2 regions of the Gallicola sp. Sow4_E12 genome follow, and region 1 is predicted to be linked to the other one. Evidence: riboswitches for the same ligand, from Rfam matches in the RefSeq annotation. Region 1 holds a riboswitch; the other holds the start of a gene.

Region 1 (7,870 bases):
ATATTACTAATGATTGCTAAATAATAATTTTTCTTGCTAGTTCTTTGCTGATTGCAATTCGTGTATCTGCTATGCGGATCACTAGATTACCGCCATTTTCTGAAATAACCATAATCTCTTTTCCCTTTTGAACACCCATATTAGATAATTGTTTTATCACTTTGTCTTTTCCTCTAATACGCTGAATACAAAAATTCTGATGTAAGGGCGCCATAGATAAATCCATAATTCTCGCCTCCCATTAGTAATTATTAATAAAACGATAATTGATAATCAATATCATGTTATCTTACGCTAACTATTATACCATAATTGTTTATAAAGATAAATAGATAGTCTATGTTTTAATAACAATTCTCATTTTACTGGAATGAAAAAGGAGCTTTCGCTCCTTCCTTATTTCAAACCGCACTTTATAGCACTTTCATTTCTAAAAGTTTTTCCAATTTACCGATACTATTATTAATAATAAGCTCTTCTGGAAAATCATTTTTCGCAGCCTGCTCTATCGATAGATCCACATTTCCAATTTCATAATGGATATGTGCATCTGAGTTCATAATAATTTTTGTTTTATATGTTTTTGCCCAATTTAAAATCTCCTGAATATTCTTTTTAGAATCTTTTCGAAATGTTTTTTCGATAAAAGAGGAATTGTTCACCTCGATTGCAATATTCTTATCAGCAGCCTTTTGGACAATAGTTTTGTAATCCAAAGGAAAAGTGCCATCATCGATATGGCCTAAAATATTTACCCTGGGATTATCCATCGCTTTCATAACGGCATTTGTATTTTCTTCTATCGTTCCGGGTTTAATCGTATTTTTATGAAGACTTGCAATTACATAATCCATCTTTCCTAAAACTTCTTCTTCAAAAATATCTCCTTGATAATTGAAGATATTCGCTTCCATCCCTTTTAGAATACGAACATCTTTATAATAATCTTGAATCACCCTGAAGTTAAAAAACATTGGCCGGACAGTCGTCCCAGGCATACCATATCCATGCTCCGACCACCCCAAAACCTTTAATCCGATTTCATGACTGTAATCCATATTTTCTTTCAAGCTGGAATAAGCATGATTGCAAAAACTAGTGTGTGTATGAAGATCCATAATCTGTTTCATAAAACTACTCCTATAACTCTAAATTAGGATCAACTCTCATGTCTAGATCCTCTGTCTTCCCATTGATAAAATCATAATAGCCGGCACAGCCGATCATCGCTGCGTTATCTGTACAAAGAATCGGCTCTGGAAAATAAATTTTTATATTCTCCTCCTGTCCCCGTTCCTCCATCCGTTTCTTAAGCTCTGAGTTAGCAGCTACTCCACCAGAAACAGCAATGATCTTGTACCCCTTTTCATGAGCAAGGCGAAAACTTTTCTCTACTAATACATCCATCACAGAAGCCTGAAAACTGGCGCAGATATCTTCTACATTTAGATCTTCCTCTTTCTGTTTTTGATGATTTATATAATTAAGAACCGCTGTCTTTAATCCTGAAAAGCTGAAGTCATAATCTTTGGAATCCATCATAACTCTTGGAAAATCAACTGCTTTCGGATTTCCCTGTTTTGCAAGCCGGTCGATTTGAGGTCCTCCCGGATAAGAGAGGCCCATTGCTCTGCCGATTTTATCAAAAGATTCTCCTGCAGCATCATCTTTTGTTCTGCCGATAATATTATAATCAGCATAACTTAATACTTCTATCAAATAAGTATGTCCCCCAGAAACGACAAGACTGATAAAGGGAGGTTCCAGTTCTTTGTGGCTGATATAGTTTGCGCAAATATGACCTTGCATATGATTTACGCCGACAAGGGGTATCCCCAGGGAGTAAGACAAAGCTTTGCTGGCAGATACCCCTACCAGCAATGCACCGATAAGGCCAGGGCCCTTTGTACAGGAAATAAAATCCAAATCTTCAAAACCTATATCTCCTTCTTCTAAAGCTTCCTCAATTATATTGTTAATACTTTCTAAGTGCATCCTGCTGGCAACTTCCGGTACAACTCCTCCAAAACGCTTATGCACATCTATTTGCGAGGATATCAGATTCACTAATACATCCCGTCCATTTTTTAATACAGCTACCGATGTTTCATCGCAGGAAGTCTCAATAGCCATAGAAATTAAATCTTTCATTCTCTCAACTCCAACTTCATTAAAATACCATCTTCTAAAGGATGGCGATAGTAGCCTTGAATCCTGGCAGCTTTCTTAAAACCATACTTCATATAAAGTTCCAAAGCTGGAAAATTATATTCCCGCACTTCTAAAATGATCCATTTCACATCTTTCTTTTTACAGAAATCGATGATAAATTCAATCATCTTTTTCCCGTATCCTCTGCTTTGAAATTCTTTTGCTACGGCAATATTATAAATTTGGCATTCATCCAGCACTATAATAAACCCGAAATACCCTATTATGATGTTTTCATTTTCAAGAACAAAATAATGGGATATCTGATTATTGGTTAATTCGTGAAGAAAACTTTTATAACTCCAAGGATCGGAAAAAAGCTCTTTTTCTAAATCAACAACTGTATCTAGATCCTTTAGACTCATTTCTCGAATGATCACTGCTTTTCCCCTCCTTTAACTCAAGGTCTCGTTGAGCTTGAGATTTGCGTATATATTCAGGAGCCAATGTATAAAGATTATCTAAAATTCCTTTTTCGCGTTTTTCAAGAGCGAGCAGGCAGAAGGCTTTGCCAACACAGCTGTTTAAAGACTCCGCCGCAACGTTAAAACCTCGGTCTATCAAAGTGTCTTTGTAAATCCTTGCGCCTTCTCCTACAAAAATATAATCTTCATCAGGGAGCCGTTCCAATAATTCATCTAAATAAATCAACTCGTCTTTTTCTATTTCCTCTAATATCTGGTTTTCCCATCGGTATATTCCATAATATACTCTGCCTCCCCGGGCATCTAAAAGAGGAACTATTTTTTTCGAAGAAGCTACAGAATAAGCCAGAGCTTCTAATGTAGAAATTCCTATAATATCCTTTTTGAAAACTTGAGCCATCGTTTTGACAGTGGTCATTCCTATACGAAGACCTGTAAATGATCCTGGCCCTTTTCCTACAGCATATAAATCAATCTTCTCCGGTCTTACTTCAAGTCTCACAAGCATATCTTTTATCATAGGTACTAAAGTTTCGCTATGGGTTTTCTGCTGATTAATATTCATCTCGCCTATAATAACTCCATCTTCCAGCAATGCACAAGATGAAATCATTGTAGAGGTATCTACACTTAATACAATCATATTTCAAGCTCCTTTATCAGCTTCTGTTCCCAATTGTTTTTGCCTTCAATTCGGATCTCTCGTTTCTCCTCGTCTATAGAATCAATAAAAATATCCATTTTATTTCGCGGCATATATTCAGGAGCTCTAGATGCCCATTCAATAATGGTAATGCCCTCCGGATATAAATACTGGTCCATATCGATAGACTCCAGTTCTCTCGCATCTTCTATTCGATAAAGATCGATATGATTTACTTCTTTCTTCCCTTGGTAGCTTTGTACAATGGAAAAAGTCGGACTTGTAATATATTCTTTTATGTCCAACCCTTCTCCTATAAACTGCGTCAAGGTTGTCTTACCTGCACCCATGCCGCCAACAAGAGAAAGCACATCACCATTTTTCAATATTTCGGCTAATCGATAGCCGAAGTCTTTCATTTCATTTTTATTATTTATAATTTTTTTATACATATTCAACACCTCTTCCATTATAGCACAGGGATTTCAGAATCAAAAAACACCTCTCTGTTAAAGAGAGATGTCTTTTAATACTTTTTCAACAACGGTGCAATATGCTTATATAACAGCATAACAACTATACTTGTGAGTGTTCCTTTTATCAAGTTAAAAGGCACCATAGAGAAAAGTATAAAGGTTCCAGCTCCTGATACATATGGATTTGTTTCTGTAAAACTGCGCCCAAATTCTGCCAGATCAATACCATATAAAGGAAATATAAAGAAATAATTGCTTAATGTCGCTAATACTGTCATGCTCAATACACCTGCCATTAGGGCAATAACTGCATTTTTCATAGTGCGGTTTCGATTATAAACAAGTACAGTCGTTACCACAAAAGCCGATGAAATAATAAAATTTGAAAGCTCTCCTACTCCCCCGGTTGAACTGCCTTGGGTTAAGAATTTAATAATAAGTTTTATAAATACAATAAATACTCCGGCTACCGGTCCCATGACAAATCCACCGATTAAAACTGGCACTTCAGAAATGTCAATATCCATGAAGGGCGGTGCAAAAGGAAGGGGAAATCTAAAAAGCATCAGTATAGAAGCGATCGCACCTAGTATTGCTATTTTAACCATATCCTTTGTTGAAATATTACCAATTTTTGACATAAAGTCCTCCTTTGAGGGCATAAAAAAGCCCCGATTATTCTTCGGGGCAAATAAACCAGTTAAACTTCTTCTATCCAGACTTTACTGTCGGTTTTGGAATTTCACCAAATCAGCCTTATAAAAAGGTTCGTGGACTATACCACCGGTGAGGAAACAAACCTCGCCCTGAAGCTTTTCTATTATATCATCTTAAGTCTGATATAACAACACTTATTTCTTCTTGTATTGAAGACATGGAGTTGAACGATCTCCCTCTAAATCTAATGAAACAATATCATATTCATCAATATTTGTAATAATTACAGGAGTGATTGTAGAAGGCACTTTATCTCGTATAGCATCTAGGTCCGCTTCAACTAATGGATCTCCTGCTTTTACAACATCTCCTTCTTTCACTTTCGCGGTAAACCCTTCTCCTTTCAGATTAACTGTATCCATACCGATATGGATCAAAACTTCTGCTCCTGTGTCGGCAGTAATTCCTACCGCATGAAGGGTTTCAGGAATAAGAGATACTTTTCCATCGCATGGACTATAAAAAGTATTTGCGGAAGGCTCTACTGCATAACCATCCCCCATCATCTTTTTAGAAAAAACCTCGTCAGGTACATCCTCTATATTCAATAATCGTCCTTCTGCCGCTGGATACAATACCCCATTATCCACAGGGGCTTTTTCTTCTTTTTTCTTTTTTAAAAAATCAAACATCTTCTTCCTCCTCATATTTTTTATCATTTAACTTCCTATTAGGATATATACCCAAGACTTCGGTTTAACTATAAAGAAGTATAAAATTTTCTTGAGTTTAACTTTTTTTTAAAGAAGAGATGTTTAATAAAAGTAAATAAAAAAAGATCAGCCATAAGCTGATCTTCTGTCGTCTTACAATAAAATTGTAATTTTTGGTCGGGGTGAGAGGATTCGAACCCCCGGCCCCATGGTCCCAAACCACGTGCGCTACCGGACTGCGCTACACCCCGTCTCTCGACGACTTCTTAAGTATACGTTAATTTTTTTAAGTTATCAACCGCTGTTTTTTGTTATAAATTGAATTTTATATCATAAATTCTCTATATTTCTTCCAATATCTCTTTATTTCTAATAATTTTAGGTTTATTAAAAAAGATTTTAATCATGTTATAATAAAGAAAATCCTTTGTAAAAATAACGAAAGAAGGTATACTATGTCAGAATTTAAATTAGGCGTTATCGGCGGTATGGGTCCTTATGCTACCGCTAAATTTATGGAAAATATTACTTTGCATACAAAAGCGGACAAAGATCAAGATCATCTAGATATGGTTGTGTTAAACCACTGCAAAATGCCGGACCGTACACAAACTATCGAAAGTGGAGACAGCACTCTTCTTCTAAGCCATTTTAAAGAAGCCCTGTCGATATTAGAGTTTGCTAAAGTGGATCATATAGCGATTCCCTGCAACACTTCTCACTACTATTATGATGATATTCAAAGTATGACAGATATCCCTATTATCAATATGATTGATGAAACGATCAAAAAAATCGCTGATGAAACACCTGCTGCAAAAATCGTTGTAATGGGAACGGATGGTACTGTAAAAAGCGGTGTTTATGATAAATACGCAAAAAAAAGAGGACTGTATTCAGTCCCCTTGGATAGCAAACAGCAAAAGATTGTAATGGATACGATCTATAATATGAAAAACAATAAGGTAATTTTTTCTCAAGAATTCAATCAATTGATCGATTGGTTTATTTATAAAAATATTAAAGTAATACTTGCCTGTACCGAACTTTCATCCCTTGAGATACCAACAGGATTAAAAGAACGCACTGTAGATGCTATGGATGTATTGATGAAAGAGTCTGTTTCCCGCTGTAAAAAAGAATGGGTCGAATTCTAATCAAAGAAAGCTTCGAAAAGCTGTTCCATCCATTCTTGGTCTTTGACTCCCCCCATCTCTCGAATAGAATGCATAGCAAAAATCGCATTGCCCAAATCAACACTTGCTATTGGCAGCTGTCTGGACAATAACGGACCTAAGGTAGAACCTCCCTTTACATCTGAACGATTGGTATAAACTTGATAGGGTATCTTTTCTCTATCGCAAAGACTTTTAATAACAGAGATAGAATAACCGTCTGAACTATAGCTCATAGAGGAAGACACTTTAAGAACAGGCCCTTGATTCAATAGAGGTTTATGAGTAGGATCCGCTTTTTCAGGATAATTCGGATGAACTCCATGAGCTTGATCTGCAGAAATCACAAAGGAATTCGCCATAGCTTTTGAATAATTTTCGTACTTATTGTTCTTATAAAAACATATTCGTTTTATAATATCGGATAAAATCGGACTTAGCGCCCCCTGCCTGCTTCCTGAACCTATTTCCTCGTGATCGAAGATGCAAACCATAGATGTATTTTCACTATTCCCACTCTTCCACAAAGCTTGAACAGAACTAAATGCCATAGCTAGATTATCTAGTTTTCCGACATGATAGAATTCCTTATCCATTCCTATTCTAGTACCTTTTTGCCGGTCATACAGATTTAAATCAAATCCAATAATCTTTCTATCTGAACTGTATCTGCTTTTTAGCATTTCCTCAAGAGACTCTTCCTCTAATTCTTTTTTTATATATCCTAAAAAAGGCAAGGTGTCTTTTTGGGGATTGAAATCCATCCCTTTATTTACTTTAGGGTTCATATGAATGGCAATATTTGGAATCGTCAACAAGTCTTCTTCAATATTTAGAAGTTCCATATGCGGTGTATATGGATTGTCTCCTTCATAGAATACTCTTCCTGCTATCGATAAAGTACGGTCAAACCATGTTGATAGAATCGGTCCTCCATAGACCTCAGTATTGAGTTTTAAAAACTTATCCTCTTTTATTCTTCCATGAGGTTTTATTTTAAAACCCGGGGAATCGCTATGGCTTGTTATAATTCTAAAATAAGGATGGTCAAGATTTCCTACACGAAATGCAGCTAGTGCAGTACCATTTATAGAGATATAATACTTTTGATCCTTTTCCAATATCCAAGAAGAAGATAAATCTAGAGGTTGATAACCCTCCTCTTCTAAAATCTTTATGATATTTTCTACAGCATGATATGGTGATGGACTGTTATCTATAAAATTCAATAATAAGTTGTTCTTTTCCATATATCGTCCTTTCTAATCCCTGAGCGAGTTTAGCATAGTATAGGCTTTTTTATATTTTGCAGCCCTTGTTAAATCCGCTTCTGTTATTTCATCTATTCGGGATACATTCATATTATGTTCCAAGTCTTTTAATTTTACATTTACTGCAATACTATTTTTCTTCAGTTTTTCTATATAATCAAAATAAAGAGAACCATCCTTTGTTAAAAGGGCCAGCGCTTCTTTTTGATTTTGAGATAGAAAATCAAGATCTTCTATTCTATATCCGCTGTCTTCTACTACATCATGAAGAAGAGCCACAATCTTTTCTTCCCTGCCCT
Region 2 (7,870 bases), on a different contig from region 1:
GTACCAAGACTCCCTTTTCCTTTGCAATCAAGGGAAACATATGGCCGGGACGTCTAAAATCTTCAGGGCGCGCCCCTTCTTCGATCAGCTTTCTCGCCGTAAAACCACGTTCTTCGGCAGAAATACCTGTGGTCGTATCCACATGGTCGATAGAGACAGTAAAGGCTGTTTCATGATTGTCCGTATTGACGGAAACCATGGGGTCAAGGGCAAGCTTCATGGCCATTTGACTGCTCATAGGCATACAGATCAGACCTTTGCCTTCGCAGGCCATAAAGTTGATATTTTCTGTAGTGGCAAATTCTGCCGCACAGATAAAATCCCCTTCGTTCTCTCTATCCGGGTCATCGGTAACTAGAATAATCTTTCCTGCTCTTAAATCTTCTAACGCTTTTTCGATCGTATCAAATTTTTTCATCTCTTACTCCTATAAAAATCCGTATTTTCCTAAGAACTCTTCTGTGATCCGCTCCTCTTTTGTTTCCTGAAAAGAAAGCAGTTTTTCTACATATTTTCCTAAAATATCGCATTCGATATTGATCCGGTCTCCATTCTTTTTCTTGTAAAGAATGGTATCTTCCAAAGTCTGTGGAATGAGGGAGACGGTAAAGTCGTTTTCAGTAACAGCGACAACAGTAAGGCTCGTTCCGTCTAAAGCAATGGATCCTTTTTCTACGATATATTTTAGAAGGGAAGGTTTTGCGGTGATGGTCATTAAAAGACTGTTGCCTTTTTTTTCGGTAGAAGAAAGGGTTCCTGTCCCGTCGATATGGCCTTGGACCATATGCCCTCCCAGAGGCTTGTTTAAAGTAAGAGCTCTTTCTAAATTCACCTCTGTTCCAGAAGAGAGGTTCTCAAGGGAGGTACGGTAGACTGTTTCCGGCATTACATCTGCTGTAAAACTGTTTTCTCCAAGGGAAGTAACAGTAAGACAAATACCGTTTGTAGCGATACTGTCGCCGATAGCAGTATTCTCTAGAACCTTTTCTCCCTCTATAGTCAGCACCATAGATTCTGATTTTTTTTCGATACCGATAATCCGGCCGATTTCTTCTACGATTCCTGTAAACATAAAGTCTCCTTTCGTCCTCGAAGAAGGAAATCTTCTCCGATTTTTTGAGCAGTCCATTCTTTTAACCGGTAGGAATCTTCCAGACGGGAGATGCCTTTTCCTCCGACAAGAGAAATTCCTTCTTCGCCTCCTATAATAAGGGGAGCGATAAAAATGGCACATTCATCTGCAGCCTTTTCTCTGAAAAAGGAATCAAAGATCCTCGAGCCGCCTTCTACAAAGATAGAAGAAATTCCCTTTTGGCCTAGAACTTTCAGCACTTCTGAAAGATGAAGCTCCTCTTCTTTTAGAGAAACAGCAGCAAGTTCTGTGTTTTCAAAATCCTTTAAGGCTTCAAGCTTTTCTTTTTCTCCATGGTGGTAAAAGATAATATTTTTTCCTTTTTCCGACAAGATCTTCGCATCCAAAGGAATCCGAAGGCTGCTGTCTAGAATAATCCGAATCGGGTTTTCTCCTTTATTTCCTCTTGCTGTAAGCCTCGGATTGTCTTTTAGAATCGTTCCGATTCCAGCAAGAATTCCTTGATATTCTCCCCGCCAGCTGTGGGTGAGTTCTCTCGACTCTTCACAGCTGATCCACTGGGACTCTCCGGTTTTTGTGGCGATTTTTCCATCAAGACTCATAGCACCTTTTAGAAAAACATAGGGAAGGTCTGATTTTATGTAGTGGAGAAAAATTCTGTTGAGATTTTCTGCCTCCCTTTTTCTTATGCCTAGAACCACATCTACACCATGATCTTTTAAATACTGAATGCCCTTTCCAGCTACAAGAGGATTTGGATCTTCCATGGCGATAACAACTTTTGAAATCTCCTTTTCCACAATCTTTTCACAGCATGGAGGAGTCTTTCCGTAATGGGAACAAGGTTCTAGATTCACATAAAGAGTCCCTCCTTGAACATCTTCTTTTGCATTTGCAAAGGCCTTTACTTCTGCATGGGCTTCACCGTAGACTTCATGAAAACCCTTGCCGATAATCCGATTCTCTTTTACAATGACACAACCGACTTTCGGATTGGACCGGATGCGGTTGTCTGCTTGAGAAGCAAGTTTAAGACAAAGGTCCATCCAATATTCATGATCCATCTCTTTACCTCCAATAAAAAAACGCCCTGATAATATCAGGGCGTTGATAGCTAAAAATAATATTATTGTATTCTACAATAATACGCTCTTCTTTCATCCAGACTATACTGTCGGTACCGGAATTACACCGGTTCAGCCTAAAAAGGCGCGCGGACTCTACCGCCGGTCGGGAAATACTCCCTGCCCTGAAGATGATTTAAGTATATCAAAGAAATTTTATTTGTAAAGGGGAATTTATAGTTTGAGGATATTATTTGTGAAAAATTGCCATGATAGGGTGTTCTTAAGAGTGGAAATTATTGAAGAATTAAAAGAAAAGATTCTCTTGTTTTAAAGCTGCAGGGGATGTTACGAAAGATATTTTCTTTTAAGAGTGAAAGATTATTTAAAAATATAATTAAATTTTTCTCAAAATAGTGTATGATAAGGGTGTAATTAACGAGAGGGGATGATAAGATGACTCCTTTAATGGAAACAATGCTTATTTTATTTATAATGATGGTGATCGGTTTTGCTGCAAATAAGGCAAAGTTTATTACGGCGAATACGAACAACGAGATTTCCAATCTTGTTGTAAATATCACCACACCGGCTTTGATTATTGCTTCGGTACTGGGGGAGGAAACGAAAAACATTCAGCTGAATGTATTCTATCTGCTCTTAACGGGTATTATCTTTTATGCCGGCATGATTCTATTCGGCAATCTATTTATTCGGATATTTCCATTTTTTAAAGAAGACGGAACAATTTATAAATTTATGCTGATTTTTGGAAATGTAGGCTATATGGGCTATCCGATATTTCGTTCGCTTTTTGGCGAAAGCGCAGTCTTTATTTCAGTACTGATTAATATGCCTTTCAATATTTTGATGTTTTCCTATGGAGTGTATTCTTTTGCAAAGGCAGGAGGAAAGACCAGCTCTTTTCATTGGAAAAATTTATTATCGCCGGGGCTTGTTTCGGCAGTTATGGCGTTGGTTCTTTATTTTATACCGATGAATGTTCCTGAATTTATACGAAGTCCTTTGGCATCTATTGGAAATGCGACAGTTCCGCTGTCTATGATACTAATCGGATTTTCTCTAGGAGAAATTGAGATGAAGAATGCTCTTAAGGACTATAAGACTGTGATTATTTCTTTAGTAAAACTGATTGCCATTCCGACAGCAGTCTTTTTTATAGCAGGTCTTTTTGTGGAGGATCCAAAGCTTATTGAGCTTCTTACTATAAATGCAGGTCTTCCGGCAGCATCGCTTATTGTGATCTTGGCAACACAATACAAGGTGGATTTGGAAGTGTCGACGATTGGTGTTTTTGTATCAACCATTTTATCTATAGTGACCATTCCTATGTTAGAACAAATATTATTTTAAGAGAGAGGTAAATGATGAAATACGGTATTTTTGATGTAATGGGTCCGATTATGATCGGTCCTTCCAGCTCCCATACAGCAGGAGCGGTAAAAATCGCCAACACAGCCCTCTATATTGCAGGAGAAGGATTTACAAAAGTGGAATTTGTTTTGTACGGATCCTTTGCAAAGACCTATAAAGGCCATGGTACAGACAAGGCCCTTCTTGCAGGAATTATGGGTTTTCTTCCAGACGATGAAAGAATTCGGGATTCTTTTGAGATTGCAGAGAAAAACGGCATTCATTACGAGTTCCGCATAGAAGGGGGTCATACGATCCATGCCAACACTGTAAAAATCATTTTAAGTTATGAAGATGGAAGTGTTTCGGAAATTATCGGGGCTTCTATCGGCGGGGGAAATATAGTTATCACAAATATTAACGGAATCGAGATCGAGTTTAACAGCAAATATCCTACCATTCTCTTAAAATACAAAGAGCAGCTTGGAATTATTGCGAAAATCAGTTCTTATTTAAGCGAACACAATTATAGTATCGCAGGAATTGAAACGACAAAGGAAGAAGACTCTGTTACGATGGTTATCGATTTATACGATGAATTATCCGAGGAAGCGGAAAGAGAAATAGAGAATATGGAAGGCTTTATCTATGCTAAATATGTTCAAGGATACAGGAGGGGAATCAAATGTATTTCAAGGCCCAAGAAATAATAGATTATTGCGAAAAAGAAAGTAAATCGATCGGCCAATTGGTTATCGAAGATGCAGCAAAAGACGAAGAAGAGCAAAAAGAGATATTAAATGAATTAAAAGAGATGCTCAAAGTTATGGAAGGTTCTGCAACGGAGACTTTAGAGAAGCCGGTTCTTTCAAAAACAGGGATGATCGACGGTTTTGCTAAGAAAATGCAGGACTATAAGAAAAGCGGCGATACGCTGGCAGGAGATTTTTTAATCGATGCGATGAGTATGGCATTTTCTACATTGGAAACCAGTGCAAATATGGGTAAAATTGTAGCTTCTCCAACTGCGGGATCTTCAGGAATTTTGCCAGCGGCTTTTATTTCTATTAAAAGAAAATATAATCTTTCTATGGATGAGCTTTTGATGGGGATGGCTACGTCTATAGGAATCGGTCAGATTATAGGCTACTATGCAAACTTTGCTGGTGCAGAAGGAGGATGCCAAGCAGAGACAGGTTCTGCATCTGCTATGGCGGCAGCAGGAATCGTTCAGATGATGGGCGGAACACCGGAGCAGAGTTTTCATGCAGCAAGTATCTGCCTTGTAAATATATTGGGTCTTGTATGCGATCCGATTGCAGGACTTGTAGAATATCCTTGTACCTTCCGAAATGCAAATGGAGTGGTGAATGCGATGATCAGCTCGGATATGGCTTTAGCCGGAGTGAAATCCGTCGTGCCTTTCGAAGAAGTCTGTGTAGCTCTTCAGGAAGTAGGGGAAAGAATGCCGCCGTCTTTAAGAGAAACGGGAGTAGGCGGACTTGCAGGAACACCTACAGGTCAGAGGATTAAAAAGGAAGTATTTGGTTAAGAAAAAGGCGGGATCGTTGAGGCGGCCCAGGCAGGATGCCTTCGGCACCTAGGCTCTAGGGGGCACGCCTGCGGCGGCCAGGAAAGCTTTCAAAGCAGAGAGTGAGAGAGGGGACGATCATTTCTAGCCAAGGACGATCTGCTGACCTGCAATCAAATCAAAATACCTGATTTGAGCTAGGGCTTCAGAGAATGGAAGAAAGGCGGGGCTTGTTTCTTCTGCCATTTCTCTTTTCTCATTATTAAAACAGTCCACGGTTTCTCCTAGTAGTCGATATACAAAAGGATTCACAGGTTCTAAGAGAATTATGAAAACAAAAAATAGAGTGATAAGGTCTTTTTCCCGAAACGATCTTTCACTCTATTTTTATGTGGTTTTTTATGAATTCGCTAGGGCTTTTCCGAGTTCTCGGCATTTTTCAAGGGCTTCTTCCTCTGGGGCGTCATAGGCTGGAAGTTTTTCATAGACGAGGACTGCTCCTGCTTCTTTGCAGCGGTCTTCCCAGTCTTCGATCCATTGTCCGTCGTTCCATTCGTAAGAACCGAAGATGGCGATTTTTCTTCCTGAAAGTTTTCCTTCGCATTCTTCAAACATCGGTTCGAAACTGATTTCCTCTAAAACTTCATCTCCCATGGCAGGACATCCGAATCCTACTGCATCATAATCATCTAGTTTAGAAGCGCTGAAATCATCGGAGAAGATTAAATCCGTTTCAGCTCCTGCCTCCTTTGCTCCTTCCACGACAGCTTTCGCCATAGCTTCTGTGTTTCCTGTTCCGGAATAATATACAACAGCTACTTTACTCATATAATAAAACATCCTTTCTTCTGTATTCAGGCCTAAATTATACAGATATGTAAACTGTTTTCTGCAGTTTTTAAAACAATGGAACAATCTTTGGGCATTGCGGGGGTTGTGATAAACTTTCCAGCAGCCTGTGCATATATAATTTTTGCCTCGATTTTCAATAAATCCAATCACATCCTCTAGGGGATAGCCTAGAAAAACACCGATCTCATGGGGGAAATCTTTAGACATCAAAAGTCTTTTTCTAAGATGATCCAGTACAGAGTCCAAACTGAATAAAGGATAATCCTGTTTTTCAAGAAAACTTTGTATCTCTTCCTTTTCTAGAAGATTCAGCAATTCTTTTTTTCTATATATATAAATTAGTGTGCAGCTATCTTTATTTTTTAAAGAGGTGAGATAGATGCCTCTAGTGTTTAATTTTTCGTTCCATATAGCAAGCAGAGAAACGATATTTTCACCAGAGGGATGGTGATAGGAAAAAAGATTTCCCGTTTTTATTCCTGCTAAGGTAGGGGCGCAATGGCTGATTAATAGTTTTTCAAACATGATTATCCTTTCTGAAATGTATTGGTTAGTATCGGCTAACCAAATTCAGTATACTCCCCATTTGGATTCTTGTCAATAATGATTATCAATTAGAAACGGAAACTTTTATCGAAGATAGAATCGGAAAATTTCTTTGTATTGGATGCCGGATTTTGTAAAGAGGCTTTCATAGAGAACAAAAGAAGAAACAGGTTCTGAAATAGTTTCGATCTCCTTTTTTATTTTCTCTTTCCAGATAATTTTTCGTGCCAAAGTAATATGGGCTTTATACTCTCGCTGTTCTTTTTTAAAGGACAGCTCAGACAAAGACTGCTCAATACCGGATACAAGTTTTACAAGAGCAGGGTTTTTCTCCACTCCAGCCCAGAGGATTTTCCATTTTCGATTGGAAAAAGTTCCGATCTTCACGATATCCATAGTAAAAGGTCTTGCAAAAGTTTGAACGGAAAGGGTTTCGATAATTTTGTTTTTTTCTTCTTTCGTACAATCTCCTAAGAATTTTAAAGTCAGATGAAGGTTGTTTTTTGGAATAAAATTATCGGAATTTATATAGCCTTTAAGGTTTTTCTGAAGGCGGTGGAGTTTGTTTTTTGTATCTTGGGATAATTCAACAGCAATAAATAATCTCATAATCTCTCCTATAGATAAATATAGAGTTTGTTTCAGCACCGATTTTTTCGGAAAGCTCTAAAATCGTGCTTTTAAGAGGGGTATAAAAACAATTTCCTTTGAAAATATGTTATCATAAAAGAGAGTATCGATAGAGAGGGTGAAGAAATGAATATTTTATTAGACAAGTTTAAAGAAGTATCTTTATCGGTACTGCCGATTACCTTAATTGTAATGATTTTGAATTTTACCATTGCTCCAGTTCCAGGGGATTTATTCTGGAGATTTTTAATTGGAGTGGTTCTTATTATTACAGGGTTGGGAATCTTCTTTTGGGGGGTTGATCTGGGGATTAATGAAATTGGCGCGCAGATGGGGAAATTTGTTGCAAAATCCAGTAATCAAGCCGTTGTATTTCTTTTAGGTTTATTTTTAGGATTTATTATATCCGTTGCAGAACCGGATCTTTTGATTTTGGCAAGACAAGTTTCCGACGCCATGGGAAATCTTTTATCTCCTTTTTTTATAGTAGCAGTAGTATCTTTAGGAGTAGGAACGATGATCGGGTTTGGGTTTTTGCGGATTTTAAAGGATAGACCCTTAAACAGATTTTTTATGCTGGTGTATGCAATTATTTTTATTATGATGATTTTTGTATCGCAAGAGTTTCATGCTGTTGCCTTTGATTCTTCTGGAGCGACTACAGGAGCGATGACTACTCCCTTTATTTTAGTAATGGGTCTTGGAGTTTCTATGATGAAAGGCTCTACAGACGGAGAAAAGGACAGCTTTGGACTCGTAGGAGTTGCCTCCACGGGACCG

The links. A riboswitch is a leader RNA that binds a small molecule or an ion and turns the genes downstream of it on or off. The one in region 1 is predicted to bind FMN.
Region 2: it holds a riboswitch for FMN, as region 1 does, so the genes downstream of both, ribD (bifunctional diaminohydroxyphosphoribosylaminopyrimidine deaminase/5-amino-6-(5-phosphoribosylamino)uracil reductase RibD) here and ACTQ46_RS03470 (ECF transporter S component) in region 1, are expected to answer to the same signal.

What each region holds. Positions count from the first base shown of each region.
Region 1 covers NZ_JBQKLI010000004.1:88,234-96,103, reverse strand. Annotated here, with positions in the region: gene ACTQ46_RS03500 (FeoA family protein) at 17-226, opposite strand; gene ACTQ46_RS03495 (phosphatase) at 414-1,130, opposite strand; gene tsaD (tRNA (adenosine(37)-N6)-threonylcarbamoyltransferase complex transferase subunit TsaD) at 1,141-2,151, opposite strand; gene rimI (ribosomal protein S18-alanine N-acetyltransferase) at 2,148-2,591, opposite strand; gene tsaB (tRNA (adenosine(37)-N6)-threonylcarbamoyltransferase complex dimerization subunit type 1 TsaB) at 2,545-3,279, opposite strand; gene tsaE (tRNA (adenosine(37)-N6)-threonylcarbamoyltransferase complex ATPase subunit type 1 TsaE) at 3,276-3,731, opposite strand; gene ACTQ46_RS03470 (ECF transporter S component) at 3,806-4,396, opposite strand; FMN riboswitch at 4,455-4,573, opposite strand; gene ACTQ46_RS03465 (PTS sugar transporter subunit IIA) at 4,607-5,104, opposite strand; tRNA gene ACTQ46_RS03460 (tRNA-Pro) at 5,300-5,376, opposite strand; gene ACTQ46_RS03455 (aspartate/glutamate racemase family protein) at 5,581-6,282, shown strand; gene ACTQ46_RS03450 (M18 family aminopeptidase) at 6,279-7,550, opposite strand; gene ACTQ46_RS03445 (GTP pyrophosphokinase) at 7,563-7,870, opposite strand, start outside.
Region 2 covers NZ_JBQKLI010000013.1:47,787-55,656, reverse strand. Annotated here, with positions in the region: gene ACTQ46_RS08090 (bifunctional 3,4-dihydroxy-2-butanone-4-phosphate synthase/GTP cyclohydrolase II) at 1-418, opposite strand, end outside; gene ribE (riboflavin synthase) at 428-1,072, opposite strand; gene ribD (bifunctional diaminohydroxyphosphoribosylaminopyrimidine deaminase/5-amino-6-(5-phosphoribosylamino)uracil reductase RibD) at 1,054-2,157, opposite strand; FMN riboswitch at 2,239-2,354, opposite strand; gene ACTQ46_RS08075 (AEC family transporter) at 2,614-3,531, shown strand; gene sdaAB (L-serine ammonia-lyase, iron-sulfur-dependent subunit beta) at 3,543-4,241, shown strand; gene sdaAA (L-serine ammonia-lyase, iron-sulfur-dependent, subunit alpha) at 4,217-5,083, shown strand; gene ACTQ46_RS08060 (hypothetical protein) at 5,207-5,338, opposite strand; gene ACTQ46_RS08055 (flavodoxin) at 5,462-6,439, opposite strand; gene thpR (RNA 2',3'-cyclic phosphodiesterase) at 6,545-7,069, opposite strand; gene ACTQ46_RS08045 (DUF1538 domain-containing protein) at 7,217-7,870, shown strand, end outside.